Regions from separate parts of the Marinobacter sp. DUT-3 genome, predicted to be linked through region 1. Evidence: predicted binding sites of a transcription regulator. Region 1 holds the regulator's gene; the other holds the start of a gene.
What was found. Region 1 encodes LexA, which represses DNA repair genes until DNA is damaged. Its sites were predicted from a motif close to CTGTNTNNNNANACAG; they were not measured.
Positions count from the first base shown of each region.

Region 1 (7,615 bases):
GCGCCGGGCACGGATAGTGTTTGTCGGGCCGCTTACCGAGCCATATCTGGATATTGAAGCGGTACGCCATGTGGATACCGTGGTTGCCGGGATTCGGCTCAGTGGGCCGGTCAGTGAACCGAAAACGGAAGTCTTCTCCGAGCCCTCAATGCCTCAAAGCGATGCCCTGTCTTACGTCATCCTCGGAAGACCGCCCCAGGGCCGGGGAGATGAAGGGCAAATGAGTCGTGCGGCGCTGTCGCTGGGACTTACCCAGGCCAGTAAACTCACTCAGGGAATCGGGGATGAACTGGGTATTCGCAACCTGATGCTGGAAGCGGAAGGCACGGGGGACGAGGCATCCGTTGTTGCCAGTGGTTACATCACCGATGAGCTCAGCCTGCGGTATGGGGTGGGTATCTTCGAGCCCATTACCACGGTGGCGTTGCGGTATGATCTGGGCCGTTACTTCTATCTGGAAGCAGCCAGTGGCCTGGCTGCTTCCCTGGACATCTTCTACACCCGGGACTTTTAATCCAGCTCGAACGTGGCGCTGACGCTGGCCTGGAGTTCCCGGTCTCCAACACTGGATACCGCATCCGAGCGGGATTTGGCTTCCGCCATCATCATTGGCATGGGCCGGTGGCCGCCATTGACGCTGATGTTGACCACATCACCGCAGCTCTGGTCGAGCTGGCTGGCGACAAACTCACAACGGGATCTGGCATCGGCAATGGCTCGTGCCAGGGCCTCTTTTTCGAGTCCCTGCTCGTCGGAATGGTAAAAGTTCCCGGCGCCGAGGTGGTAGTCCAGCCCCAGTTTCTGGGCCTGTTCCAGCAATGGGTTGAGCAGCGTCAGGTCGTCAATCGTGAAGCTCACGGTTTGCGAGGCCACGGCCATTTTCCGGGGTTCCTGATCACGCTCCTGGACCGGCAGGGTGCGGGTGTACAGGGTGACGTCGGCATCGCTGTAATCGTTGAGCTGGTCCCGGTACTCACCGATGCTGTCACGCCACTGCCCCATCAACTCATTGACCTTGTCCGAGGCCTTGGCAGGCAGGTTGTGCTCGGCACTGGCCGTGAACTGGAGGCGGGCGCTATCGGGGGCGTATTTTACCGAACCCTCGCCGCTCAGGCTCACTTCCCCGGCCTGTGCGGCCAGCGGAATCAGGGTAGCGGCCAGGCCGGTTACGAAATGCCTTTTAAGTGCATAAAACATGGTCAGATCTCCGTTCTGGTTACAGTTGTCAGGTTGCTTCGTCGGTTTCTTCTTCCAGGCGCTCGAGCTTTCGTGCCCGGGCAGCATGGACAAAGTGGCTGAAGATGCGGCGATGGCCGCCGTGGTAAAGCAGGTATTCCGGGTGCCATTGCACGCCCATCAACCACTGGTGGCCGGTGTTTTCGATGGCCTGCACAAAGTGGTCATTGTCCAGGGCGACCACTCTCAGACCACGCCCCAGGCGTTTGATTGCCTGGCTGTGGATCCGGTTGGCGCCGATGACCGGGCTATGCATCAGGCGGCCGAGCCGGGAGTTCTTCACCAGCCTCACCGTTTGCATGGGTAGCAACAGTGGCCGGTGACGAGTGTTTATCCGCAGCGGGGTGACGTTCTGGCACAGCGAGCCGCCGTGGAACACGTTGATGAACTGTGCGCCCCGGCAGATGCCAAGCACCGGGATGTAGAGCTGTTCCGCCCTTGCCAGCAGCTTGTGATCGGTCTGGTCGCGCCGGTGGTCGTAACGGGCGGTCACGGTCGGCTGTTGGCCGTAGAGCTCCGGGTGAACGTGAGTGCCGCCCGACAGTACCAGCCCATCCAGCAAGGCAACGTCTACCCTGGAGCCGGGGCGAATATAGTGGATCTTCGCCCCGTGCAAACGCAGCGCCAGACTGATCAGGCGGTGTGCGGTGCTGCGCCTTGCGGGCCCACTGATGCCGATGGTCAGCCCCGGCTGTTCGGGTGCTTCGTCGATAGGGTCAGACATAGTCCCTGTTACGCAGCCATTGCTCACAGGTATCAAGCCAGCTCAGAGTGAGATTGCGAATGCTCAGTTTGCGGCTTTGCCGGAACATTTCTCTCAGCTCCGCCAGATCCTCGGCGTTATTGGCCAGTTGTTCCAGCACCACCCAGTCATTCCAGACGGTGGAAAAGTGCCACCGTGGATTGTCGATATCACAGTCCGGCAAGCGGTAGTGCAGGGTTGGCCGGCTCTTGATGCGCTCATCTTCGACAAATTCCGCCAGCACTGCTTTATCCAGGTGGGCGAACAGCGGCAGCAGATCCAGCGCCTTATTGCGGGTAGGGTTGTACTTCAGGTAATCCCGCATCAGCTGTTTGATATCCGGAGCGTAGTCACCGGCAATCAGCATGTCCGTGTAGGTGCTGCTCCAGGGTTCAATATAGCTGGTGAACTTGCGACTGATGTCAATCTGATGTCTGGATTTCAGCCAGTCATACAGGATGGCGAACGCCTGGAGATAACGCACCAGGGTGTCCGCCCCGAGATCCGGAAGTTCCGGGTTAAGCTGCAGGCCAAAGGCATAGTAAAGGGCCTCTCGGCTGCCGAGGGCGCCGGCCTTTCTGAGTTCGTCGCACAGTGCTTCCACCCGCTCAAGTGACGTGAAAGGCAGCGGCGGGCTGACAATCTCCAGTGGAACGATCTTTTCCGCTGCGGCATCAATGAACTCCATGGCCTGACCGCCAAGTTCCCGCATGGACTGCGGCAGCCTCTCATCCTGAAGGTCCAGATCCTTGATAGGGTCGGAATCCAGCTCGATAGTGAACTTGCCCAGATCGGTGTCCAGCTCCGCCACATAGCGGGAGGCTTGGCGGGCTTGCCCGGACAGGAGTTTTTCGCTCAGTTGCACCAGGGTTTCGTAACTCAGTCCGGACAGTTCAATTTCAACGCCAACACGGCGTTCTTCGCCGGATTCGGTCCTGAGAATGTCTGGCATCCTGCATGCCTTTTGGTCGCTCATTCCTGTGCCTCCTCAATGGGTTGGCCTTACCATATCACAGACCGTATGTGGTGCATCCCGGCGCATGCTGACAAAAAATACAGGAACTGATCTTTACACTGGATAAAACACTGTATATAGTCAAATCACTGTATATAAAGACAGGGATAACGGGGCAACCGCATGAAGCTGACAGCAAGACAAACCCAGGTACTGGATATCATTCGGCGTTACGTTGACGAAACCGGGTATCCGCCTACCCGCGCGGAAATTGCAGCAGAACTCGGTTTTCGTTCCGCCAATGCTGCAGAGGAGCATCTCAGGGCGCTGGCCCGCAAGGGCGCCATCGAGATGGTGCCGGGGGCAAGCCGGGGTATTCGTCTGCCGGAAGCGGAGGAGGACCCCGGCCTGCCAGTGATCGGTCAGGTCGCAGCGGGCAGTCCGATCCTTGCCCAGGAGCACATAGAGGATCACTGCACCCTGCAGCCGGACTTCTTCTCTCCGTCGGCGGATTACCTGCTACGGGTTCGCGGTATGAGCATGAAGGACATTGGCATTCTTGACGGCGACCTGCTGGCGGTTCATCGCACCCAGGATGTGCATAACGGACAAGTGGTGGTGGCCCGGGTCGGGGAGGAAGTGACGGTCAAGCGCTTCCGCAAGGATGGTGCAAAGGTATACCTGATCGCAGAGAACGAGGAGTTTGAACCGATCGAGGTGGACCTCTCGGAACAGGAACTGTTCATCGAAGGGCTTGGTGTTGGTGTTATCCGTCGCTCGGACATGCACTGATCCGCAACGGTCAACTTGAAGGCGAGGCGTATCATGGAACAACTCAGTTTTAACCAGAATCTGGCTTATTCACCGGCAGCCTGTGGCTACCAGGCGTCTGCCAGGCATTCGGGGAAATCGTCCGTTGTTCGCACGGGACCTGCCAGGGCCCGGCGAGCAGACCCAGCGTCTGCGCCGGTCACTGGCAACGTCACCGAGATTATCCTGCCGGAAGGCCAGGTTGAGAATTTTCAGCTATTGTTGCCGATGCTGACCCAGCTCAACCAGGAAAAACGCTGGTTGGCCTGGATTGACCCGCCCCAGGCCCTGGTCAGTAAATGGCAGAAGATGCACGGTATCGTTGCCGGTGAATTACTGGTGTTGAGATCCACGCCGGATTACCCGGCGCGCGATCTGGCTGAGCGTGCACTCAGCGCCGGTACCTGTCACGCGGTCGTGATGTGGACCCGGAAGCTCAGCCGGGAAGCCCTGGAGACGCTGCAAAAGGCGTCCGCCCAAGGGAACAGTCACGGAGTCGTCTTGCGCCAGCGCTGATGATGCGCTGGCCGGGGGTGAAGTCAGTGAAGTGTGTAGGAAGGCTGGACGTCCTGGGTTTCCAGTTCATCCTCTTCCCAGTCGATATCGTGGGTGACGTTGCCAACCGCCTCGATGCCGGCGGCAATCATGGCTTTGGCTACCGCCATGTCGCGGTCTTCCATCATTTCGCGTGCTTCTGAAGAGAATGAAATGCGTACCAGCGGTGCGGCATCGTCATCAATGCGACGCAGGGCATAATCGCCATCGCTCAGTTGTACGATTTCAAAAAAAGATGGTGACATTCAAATAACCTTTCTGTTGATTCCTACCCTGCTGTGTCATGCGATTTACCACTCGCTGTGACGGTCTTCCAGGGTGTCAGCGAATTGTTTGAGCGCGTCGAGCAATGTGTTAAGTCCTTGTGACGACCGATCTGGTCCCGTTTCCGCAGAAACTGCAATAATGTTCTCCGCGCTGACCGTTTTCCGTGTGGCTGGCGGCTTGCCCTGGGCGGCATCCAGTTGATCCAGAAGATTCCACCAGCTTCCAGGTTGATGAGCCAATGCCAGCAGTTCCGCGATTTCCGGCAACTCGGTTCCCAGTAGTGATGCCAAGGCTGCCAGAGATTCCGGCTCTTCGTTTTTCTGCTGGTATATGCGGGCGACCATAACCAGCAGTAGACTGCGGGCGCGCAACGCCAGCTCAATGGTTCCCTGGATCGCTGCTTCCCGTTGCAATGCCCGATGCGGGTCAGCGGTGTTCGCGTCGCTATCGACCTGGCGCAGCAAGGTCCTGGCCATAAACAGTTTTTGCGATACCAGTGAATGCCACTGTGATGCCATGGTTTCCTGCCAAACGGGTTGGGCGCGCAAAAGCGAGACAAGAGTGCGCTTCAGATTAATTTGACAGTCTACCATTTTCAGCGATGGATTTCCTCCCCCGTGTTGCTACCTATAGGTTTAACAAGAAAACACAAACATTAAGTTGAAACGATCGTTTGAATTTGGCAAAAAGGCTGCCCATTGAACGACATTTGCACGATTTTGATGTGTTGCCAGGGTGGGTCGCCTTGCAGTGTGTTGCGGGGTGTCATCGGTATAACGGAGGTAAGTGAGGGATGCGTAAGCAATTGGTTACAGGCGTTGCCGTATTGGCGTTGTTTGTAAGCGGCCAGGCGGCAGCGGCTGTCAGTGTGTCCGAGGCGCGGAAGCTGGACAGTGAACTGACCCCGGTGGGGGCCGAAAAGCAGGCGAACGCTTCTGGCAGCATTCCGGAGTGGACGGGTGGATTATCGCAACCACCGGCAGGCTGGGAGCCCGGTAGCGTCGAAATTAACCCTTTCCCGGAAGACGAGCCGTTGTTTGTGATTACCCGGGGGAATCTTGACCTGTACCGTGACAAGCTGACCGACGGCCATGTCCGTATGCTTGAACAGTACGGCCCGGATTTTTTCATGCCGGTCTACCAGACGCGTCGTACTGCCGCTTTTCCTGACCAGGTGTATGACAAGTTCCGCGAGAATGCCGTCTCCGCCGAGTTGCTGGACAACGGTAATGGCGTCAGGGACACCATCATGACGAGCCCGTTTCCGATTCCGAAGAATGGCCTGGAGGTGATCTGGAACCACATCCTGCGTTATCGCGGTGAGGAGATTTCCTTCCGCAGTGCCTCTGCAACGCCCCAGGTCAACGGTTCGTTCAATCAGGTGGTCAACGAGTACGATTATTTCTTCGCCTACAGCCGCAGCGGCGCGGACCTGGATGACATCGACAACAAGATCTTCTACCTGAAGACCGACACCATCGCGCCATCCAATCTGGCGGGAACCATTACGCTGGTCCACGAAACCCTCGACCAGATCCGCTCGCCCCGGCTGGCCTGGCGCTACGATGCCGGATCCCGCCGCCTGCGCCGCTCTCCGAACCTGGCCTATGAAACCGACTTACCGAACTCTTCCTCCCTGCGCTCGGTTGACCAGAAGGACATGTACAACGGTGCGCCCAATCAGTACAACTGGGAGCTCAAGGGCAAGCGGGAAATCTTCGTTCCCTACAACGCCTACAAGCTGCACGATGGCGAGGTCCGCCCCGATGATGTGATTCGCCCTGGCCATATCAACCAGGAACTGACGCGTTACGAACTGCACCGGGTGTGGGTGGTGGAAGCTGTCCTGCGTACGGGCATCAGCCATATATACGCTCGCCGGGTCTTTTATGTGGATGAAGACAGCTGGCAGATCCTGGCGTCCGAGGAGTACGATGCCGAGGGTAATCTGTGGCGCGTTTCCGAAGCTCACAATATCAGTTATTACAGTGAGCCGGCGTTCTGGACTACCATGGAGATGACGTACGATCTTAAAGCCAAACGCTACTACATTGACGGCCTGGATGACGGCTTCCCCGCGTACAACTTCAACCCGGGGTTCCGTGGCAACCAGTTCACCGCCTCTGCCGCCCGACGGGCTGCGCGCCGGTAGTGAGGACGCCGGGCGGGAGAGCATCTTCCGCCCGCAGTCGGGGTCGCTCTGGTAAGCACAGGAGAATCATGAATGACAGGAACCCCGAACCATCTCAAGGTCATGGACCAACTGATCGAGGCGCTTGCCGGTGCGCTGGCCGATAAGGACTGGGATCGACTGGCGGAGCTCAATAGCCAGGTAAAGGCTACGGTTGAGCCTGTGATGGCGCAACTGGAAGCGGGTGAGGTGTCGGTGGAGCCGGTCAGGGAGCGTCTGGAGCGTCTCCAGACCTTCTGCGACGCCGCCAGCGACGGGGCAGCGGAATCTCGTCAGGAGGCGGAACAGGCCCTGAAAGGAGTGAACCGTAACAAGAATGCAGCCCGCGCGTACCAAAGCGTTTCAACAAACCGCTCCAAATAGCGTCATAAAATTGACTCCCGGGCTCTTAGGGTCTTAAATACCGCACAAATCCTTCCAAGAGATTCATGTGGATGTCCAAAAATAACAAAGTGCTGGTGCTGAGCGAGGACGAATCCCGCCGCCACGATATTGTTACCGTTCTGGAGTTTATTGGCGAAGAACAGATATTTTCAGGCGAAGACGCTCGTACACTGCTGGCCAGCGGCGACTCTGAGGCGCTGGCTTCCATCAGCGTGGTCATCCTGAATGGTGAAGACCGGCAGATCAGTGAAACCGTGTCTGATCTGTGCAGCAAGCTTCAGGGTGTTCCCCTCCTGATGATAGGCGATCCGCCGCTGAAAGGCGTATCCGAAGATGATCGCGGGCGTATCATCGCCCGGATGTCATGGCCCCTGACGTACACCAAGTTCGTGGACTCGCTCTACCGTGCCCAGATCTACCACGACCAGTTCACCCGCTCCCAGAAGCGCGGCCAGCAGCGCGGCCTGCAACTGTT
Region 1 is NZ_JBNRMG010000001.1:148,183-155,797, forward strand. Features, by position in the region: gene ACQUWM_RS00660 (translocation/assembly module TamB domain-containing protein) at 1-514, shown strand, start outside; gene ACQUWM_RS00665 (SIMPL domain-containing protein) at 511-1,197, opposite strand; gene ACQUWM_RS00670 (gamma-glutamyl-gamma-aminobutyrate hydrolase family protein) at 1,226-1,960, opposite strand; gene ACQUWM_RS00675 (amidoligase family protein) at 1,953-2,954, opposite strand; gene lexA (transcriptional repressor LexA) at 3,117-3,725, shown strand; gene ACQUWM_RS00685 (cell division inhibitor SulA) at 3,759-4,259, shown strand; gene ACQUWM_RS00690 (hypothetical protein) at 4,283-4,543, opposite strand; gene ACQUWM_RS00695 (DUF6586 family protein) at 4,589-5,083, opposite strand; gene ACQUWM_RS00700 (DUF1329 domain-containing protein) at 5,359-6,717, shown strand; gene ACQUWM_RS00705 (SOS cell division inhibitor) at 6,790-7,119, shown strand; gene ACQUWM_RS00710 (sigma-54 dependent transcriptional regulator) at 7,191-7,615, shown strand, end outside.

Region 2 (7,615 bases), on a different contig from region 1:
TCAGTGCGCTCACCGTAACCTTCTCCCAGAGTCCATTCGCTCTGGCTCCAGGTCCAGGTTTTGCCGGAGGTGACTTCTTTCGCCAGGTCCATGCCTTTCAGGCCCGGGAAGGCGTTAGCCAGCTCCAGCGCCCGATCAGCGGTCGCACCCTCACCGGCCACTACCGCGCCGTTCTGGGAGCCCTTGTCGCGGAGGATCCGGGTCAGACGGCGGGTATCGATGTCTGCAATGCCCACGATATTGTTTGTTCGCAGGTACTCGTCGAGGGTGCCGGTGCTGCGCCAGTTGCTCGCGATCAGGGGAAGATCACGGATGATCAGGCCCGCGGCCTGGACGCGGTCTGACTCTACGTCTTCTTCGTTCACACCGGTGCTGCCGATGTGCGGGTAGGTCAGTGTGACAATCTGGCGGGAGTAGGACGGATCGGTCAGGATTTCCTGGTAACCGGTCATGGCGGTGTTGAACACCACTTCGCCGCTGGTTTCTCCCTCAGCGCCAATGGCGGTGCCGTAAAACAGGCTTCCGTCTGCGAGTGCAAGGATTGCAGGTGTGCTCAAGGCTTGTATCCTCATCGAGTGGCGTATAAGTTCGTCACGAACAGGAACGCAAGCGCAAATTCAGGTCGCAAAAAAGCGAGAGGGAGTCTCAACTCCGTCCCGCTTTTTTGTTTTCCCCGGGAACGTTTTCGGTTCCCTGACATTTTCAAAGCTACGCTTGGTGCAGTTAAACCGCCTTATTGTAAAAAATATGGCGCTTTATGTCCATCTGAAATCTTCCTCGTAATCCGACAACCCAATCCTCACTTCAACCCCAAAACATCCTGCATATCATAAAGCCCTGCCGGCTTGCCCTGCAGCCACAACGCCGCCCGCATGGCACCCTTGGCAAAGGTCATGCGACTGCTGGCCTTGTGGGTTACCTCGATACGCTCACCTTCGGTGGCAAACAAGACAGTATGATCACCGACCACATCGCCGGCGCGGATGGTTTCAAAGCCGATTTCCTTGCGGGTGCGCTCGCCGGTAAAGCCTTCGCGGCCATACACCGCGCACTCCTTCAGGTCACGGCCGAGGGCATCGGCAACCACTTCGCCCATACGCAGCGCCGTGCCTGACGGCGCGTCTTTCTTGTGGCGGTGGTGGGCTTCGATGATTTCCACGTCGTAGTCATCACCCAGCGCTGCCGCGGCGGTGCGCAGCAGGTTGAGGGCCACGTTGACACCAACACTCATGTTGGGCGCAAACACCACGGGAGTGGACTCGGCAACCACGGCCAGCTGCTCTTTTTCAGCATCCGTCATGCCGGTGGTGCCGATCACGATCATCTTGCCGTTGGCTTTGCAGAACTCGGCATTTTCCAGGGTCAGGTCCGGGAAGGTGAAGTCGACAAGCACGTCAAAGTCGCCCTTCACGTCCGCCAGACTGCCAGCCAGGGTCACGCCGGTTTTGCCAATGCCACTCAGTTCTCCGGCATCCGCACCGATCAGCGAGCTGCCCGGCTCGACGACGGCTGCGCCGAGCTCCAGGCCTTCGGTGCCCTCAACGGCTTCGATCAGAACCTTGCCCATGCGCCCGGCGGCGCCGATGATTGCTACCCTCATGTCATCTGTCCTCAGAATTTCATTTCATCAAAGAAACTTTTCACACCCTCAAACCAGGAGGTTTTCTTCGGAGCATGATGAGTGCCGTTGGTGCCGTCCAGAGTTTGCTGAAATTCTTCCAGCAGCTCTTGCTGACGCTTGGTCAGGTTGACCGGGGTTTCCACGATCGCGCGGCAGAGCAAATCACCTGCCGGACCGCCACGAACCGGGCTGACGCCCTTGTTGCGCAGACGGAAAAGTTTTCCGGTCTGGGTTTCCGGCGGAATCTTGAGCTTCACGCGGCCATCCAGCGTCGGCACTTCCAGCTCTCCACCGAGGGTAGCATCCACGATGCTGATGGGCACTTCGCAATACAGGTTGCGGCCATCACGGGTGAAGATGGAGTGCTCGCGAACGGCAATTTGCACATACAGGTCGCCCGGGGGACCACCATCAATGCCCATTTCACCTTCGCCAGAGAGGCGAATGCGGTCGCCGGTATCCACGCCGGGCGGAACCTTGACGGAAAGGGTCTTCTCTTCCTGCACCCTGCCCTGACCATGACAGGCCTTACAGGGGTTCTTGATGACCTGGCCCGAACCACGACAAGTGGGACACGCCTGCTGCACCGTGAAGAAACCCTGCTGCATGCGAACCTGCCCCATACCGTTACAGGTGCCACAAGCTTCCGGGCGGGAACCTTTTTCCGCACCGCTGCCATCGCAGGTATCGCACTCTCTGTGGCCCGGGATGCGGATCTGGACGGTCTTGCCTTTGACCGCTTCTTCCAGATCCAGCTCCAGGGTGTAACGAAGGTCGGAGCCACGGGTATTGCGGCCACGGCCTCCGCCACCGAAGATATCCCCGAATACGTCACCAAAGATATCGGAGAAGCTGGCGCCGCCGCCTCCGAATCCACCGCCGGCCTGGCCATCAACGCCCGCGTGACCGAACTGGTCATAGGCGGCCCGTTTGGATTGGTCCGCCAGTATTTCGTAGGCTTCGCTGGCCTCTTTGAACTTGTTCTCGGCGTCAGTGTCGTCCGGGTTACGGTCGGGGTGATACTTCATTGCGAGCTTGCGGTAAGCCCGCTTGACTTCCTTCTCGTCCGCATCCCGGGAGATCCCGAGAATTTCGTAATAATCGCGCTTGGCCATGCTTTAAAACCCTGTTTTTAAAACGCGGAAAACGCGGGAGAACCCCCGCGTTTTCCAACTGCCTGATGTACGTCAGAATTTACCGCTTGTCGTCGTCTTTGACTTCTTCGAACTCAGCGTCGACTGCGTCGTCAGAAGACTGGGCCTGGGCACCTTCTTCCCCGCCAGCCTGCTGCGCCTGATCAGCCTGATCTGCGTACATTTTCTGAGCCAGCTCGGAAGACACTTCCGTCAGCTTCTGGGTCTTGGCCTCAATGTCCTCTTTATCGGAACCGGCCAGTGCTTCTTCCAGCTCCTTGATAGAGGCCTCGATGGACTCTTTCTCACTGTCGCTGACCTTGTCACCGGCATCGGTCAGGGTCTTGCGAACAGCGTGCACCATCGCGTCACCCTGGTTGCGGACCTGCACCAGCTCTTCGAACTTGCGGTCTTCCTCGGCGTTGGCCTCGGCATCGCGCACCATCTTCTCGATTTCGTCATCGTTCAGACCGGAAGAGGCCTTGATCACGATGGACTGCTCTTTACCAGTCGCCTTGTCCTTCGCGGACACGTTCAGGATACCGTTGGCGTCGATATCGAAGGTTACTTCGATCTGCGGCACACCGCGCGGCGCCGGCGGAATGTCGGCCAGGTCGAAACGACCCAGGGACTTGTTCTGCTGCGCCTGCTTGCGCTCACCCTGAACCACGTGGATGGTCACTGCAGTCTGGTTGTCATCCGCGGTGGAGAAGGTCTGCGACTTCTTGGTCGGGATGGTGGTGTTCTTGTCGATCAACGGTGTAGCCACACCGCCCATGGTTTCAATACCCAGGGTCAGCGGAGTTACGTCCAGCAACAGAACGTCTTTTACATCACCGGACAGTACGGCGGCCTGGATGGCAGCACCCATGGCCACGGCTTCATCCGGGTTAACGTCCTTGCGGGCTTCCTTACCGAAGAAGTTCTTCACTTTCTCCTGAACCATCGGCATGCGGGTCTGACCGCCGACCAGGATCACCTCGTCGATTTCGCCAACCTTGACACCGGAATCGTCCAGCGCGGTGCGGCACGGCGCGAGACTGCGCTCGACCAGCTCTTCCACCAGGGATTCCAGCTTGGCACGGGTGACCTTTACGTTCATGTGCTTGGGACCGCTGGCGTCCGCCGTTACGTACGGCAGGTTGACGTCGGTCTGCTGGCTGCTGGACAGCTCGATCTTGGCCTTCTCGGCGGCCTCTTTCAGGCGCTGCATGGCCAGTGAGTCACCGCGCAGGTCGATACCACTGTCTTTCTTGAACTGATCGGCAAGGTATTCGATCAGCTTCATGTCGAAGTCTTCACCACCCAGGAAGGTGTCACCGTTGGTGGCCAGCACTTCGAACTGGTGCTCACCGTCCACGTCAGCAATCTCGATGATGGAAATATCGAAGGTACCACCACCCAGGTCGTACACAGCCACGGTACGGTCACCGCTCTTCTTGTCCAGGCCATAGGCCAGGGCCGCAGCGGTCGGCTCGTTGATGATCCGCTTCACGTCCAGACCGGCGATCTTGCCGGCGTCCTTGGTGGCCTGACGCTGGCTGTCGTTGAAGTAGGCCGGTACGGTGATAACCGCTTCGGTCACTTTCTCGCCCAGGTAGTCCTCGGCGGTCTTCTTCATCTTCTTGATGACTTCCGCAGACACCTGCGGGGGCGCCATCTTTTCACCCTTCACTTCCACCCAGGCATCGCCATTGTCAGCCTTGGTGATCTTGTAGGGCACCATCTTGATATCTTTCTGAACCACATCGTCTTCAAAACGACGACCGATCAGACGCTTGATGGCGTACAGGGTGTTGTTCGGGTTGGTGACCGCCTGACGCTTGGCAGACTGACCTACCAGGGTCTCACCGTCTTCGGTGTACGCGATGATCGACGGGGTGGTGCGATCACCCTCAGCGTTCTCGATAACCTTGACCTTGTCACCATCCATGATGGCAACACAGGAGTTCGTGGTTCCCAGGTCGATACCAATAATCTTGCTCATTGATTCACTCCAATTCGTTTGTTCGATCCGATTGCGACATCGCCAATCCGATGCCAGCCAAAACTGTTTCGGGCTGTCAGCCCCGGCAATTCATTCCGGCGCCGCCTGTTTACTGCCTATATTGGCGCCTTAATTCACTTTTCAAGCCTGTTCATCGATTTTTGGTGCGTCCTCGGCCTTGGCCACCACCACCATCGCGGGCCGAACCAGGCGCTCGTTCAGGGTGTACCCCTTTTGCACAACCGCAACGACGCTGTTCGGCTCGGCGTCTGGCGCCGGCACCATGGACATGGCTTCGTGAAGTTGCGGGTCGAACGGCTCGCCGACCGGGTTAACCTGCTCCACGTTGAATTTCCCGAGGCTATTCATGAACAGGTTCAAAGTCATTTCCACGCCTTCGCGGATAGACGCCACCAACTCACCAGAGGCTTCCTGACCCTCGGTGCTCTCAACCGCCTTTTCCAGACTGTCTGCAACCGGGAGCAGTTCCTTCACGAACTTTTCCAGCGCAAATTTGTGGGCTTTCTCCACATCCAGCTCGGCACGGCGACGAACGTTCTGCATTTCAGCCTGGGCCCGCAGCGCCTGCTCCTGATACTCCTTAACCTGAGCCTGCAAGGCTTCGGTTTCAGAGGGCTCGCCAGCTGAATCACCTTCAGCGTCTTCCGCCGCTTCGGCCTCGGCAGCTTTCAGCTCTTCCTCAACCTGCTCGTTACGATTCTCGTCAGCACTCATGGCTACTCCTGGTCATTCATCCGCGACCGCAAACACGGTCGGTTATACATGTCATCCGGCCACGCCGGGCCGGATTAAAGAGGGTTGCGAACGAATATGGGGCCCGTTGCGTCGGTTTCAACCTTAACGAATGCATTTATGCGCAATTTCACACCTCTGAATTTGCAAACTAGAAAAACCCTGTATATATTCACAGTCACTGTATGTAACCACAGTATTTTCCAGAGCGGAGGTCACCAGCATGCTCACACAGCTCACCGTTTCCAATTACGCCATCGCAGAAAGGGTCGAACTTCAGTTCAGTAAGGGCATGACCGCCCTGACCGGGGAAACCGGCGCCGGCAAGTCCATTGTACTGGACGCCCTGGGGCTGGCGATGGGCGGGCGCGCCGATGCAGGCGCCGTGCGCCATGGTGCGAAGCGTGCCGACATCACCGCCTCCTTCGATGTGTCCCGCATCGACGAGGCCCGGAACTGGCTGGAGCAACACGAGCTGGACGACGAACATGACTGTATCCTGCGACGGGTGATCAGCAAGGACGGACGTTCACGGGCTTACATCAATGGTCAGCCCTGCCCCCTGGCGCACCTGAAAGACCTGGGCAGCCTGCTGATGGATATCCACAGCCAGCACCAGCACCAGTCCCTGCTTCGCAAGGAAACCCATCGCAAACTGCTGGATGAATACGCCGGTGTGGAAACCCTCGCTGCCGATACCCGCGATGCCTGGAAGACCTGGAACAAGACCCGCCAGCGCCTGACCGAACGCCAGCAAAACGCCGACGAGGCCGAAGCCCGGCTGCAGTTGCTCCGCTATCAGGTGGAGGAACTGGACCGCATGGCGCTGGAAGAAGGCGAACAGGAAAGCCTGGAGCAGGAACAGGAACAACTGAGCCACGCCGACACCGTACTTCAGAACAGCCAGCAGGCCGCCCTGCTCTGCACGGAAGAAGACAACAGCGCTGCAGATCTGGTTCGCCAGGCGCTGCAGCAACTGGAACACCTGCCCACCGAAGTGCCCGCTCTGGCGGACACCATTCAGATGCTGAACGAGGCACAGATCCAGATCAGCGAAGCCGGGGACAACCTGCGCCGCTTTGTCGAGGATTACGAGGCCGACCCGGCACGGCTGACCGAGGTGGAAGAGCGCCTGAGCGCCATCTACCAGATGGCCAGAAAGCACCGCATCACACCGGAAGAACTTCCGGAACTGCACCAGCGCCTGAGCGCCGAACTGGCCTCCCTGGATGACGGCGAAGGCAGCGTTGAGCAGCTGGAAGTCGAGCTGGAAGGCCAGCGCAACCGCTTCAACGAACTGGCCGGCCAGCTATCGGAGGCTCGCCAGCAGGCGGCCGCCAACCTCGACCAGAGGATCGCCGAGGAACTGGCACAACTCAGCATGCCGGCCGTGCAGTTTGTCACCCACTTGAACCGCAACGATGCCGGTGAGCCTGCCCCCCACGGACTCGAAGACGTGGAGTTCCTGGTCAGCGCCAATCCGGGCCAACCGGCACGCCCGCTGGCCAAAGTCGCCTCCGGCGGCGAACTGTCACGCATCAGCTTGGCCATTCAGGTAGTGGTCGCGCAAACCTCAACCACACCTACCCTGGTCTTTGACGAAGTGGATGTTGGCATCGGCGGTGGCACGGCGGAAGTGGTCGGGCGGTTGCTGAGAACCCTGGGCAACGATGGCCAGGTCATGTGCGTAACCCATTTGCCACAAGTTGCAGCCCAATGCCATCAGCACCTGTTCGTCAGCAAGTTTACCGAACAGGACGCGACCTTCTCGAAAATTGAAACACTGGACGATCACGGACGGATCAGCGAAGTGGCAAGAATGCTTGGCGGTGTCGACATGACTGAGCACACCATTGCCCATGCCAAAGAAATGTTCACCAAGGGGCAGGCAACCCATCACTGAGCGACAGAGCACATTCCCCTCTCGACCCTGAGAGCTATTAGGGCGGGTTAACACCCGCCCCTTTTTTGTTCGGTTATTGCGATTACGGAAAGAAAGTTACTTGCCGATCGGCTTGACGTAGAGAATCAGGCTGTGATCAATGATCTCAAAGCCACGCTCTTCAGCAATTTTCTTCTGGCGTTCTTCGATAATGGGATCGCAGAACTCAATGACCTCAC
Region 2 is NZ_JBNRMG010000010.1:160,496-168,110, reverse strand. Features, by position in the region: gene carA (glutamine-hydrolyzing carbamoyl-phosphate synthase small subunit) at 1-557, opposite strand, end outside; gene dapB (4-hydroxy-tetrahydrodipicolinate reductase) at 800-1,600, opposite strand; gene dnaJ (molecular chaperone DnaJ) at 1,612-2,736, opposite strand; gene dnaK (molecular chaperone DnaK) at 2,816-4,741, opposite strand; gene grpE (nucleotide exchange factor GrpE) at 4,883-5,476, opposite strand; gene recN (DNA repair protein RecN) at 5,718-7,397, shown strand; gene fur (ferric iron uptake transcriptional regulator) at 7,494-7,615, opposite strand, start outside.
Region 2: a site for LexA is predicted at 5,657-5,672, ahead of recN (DNA repair protein RecN). Genes of this name have one in related genera too.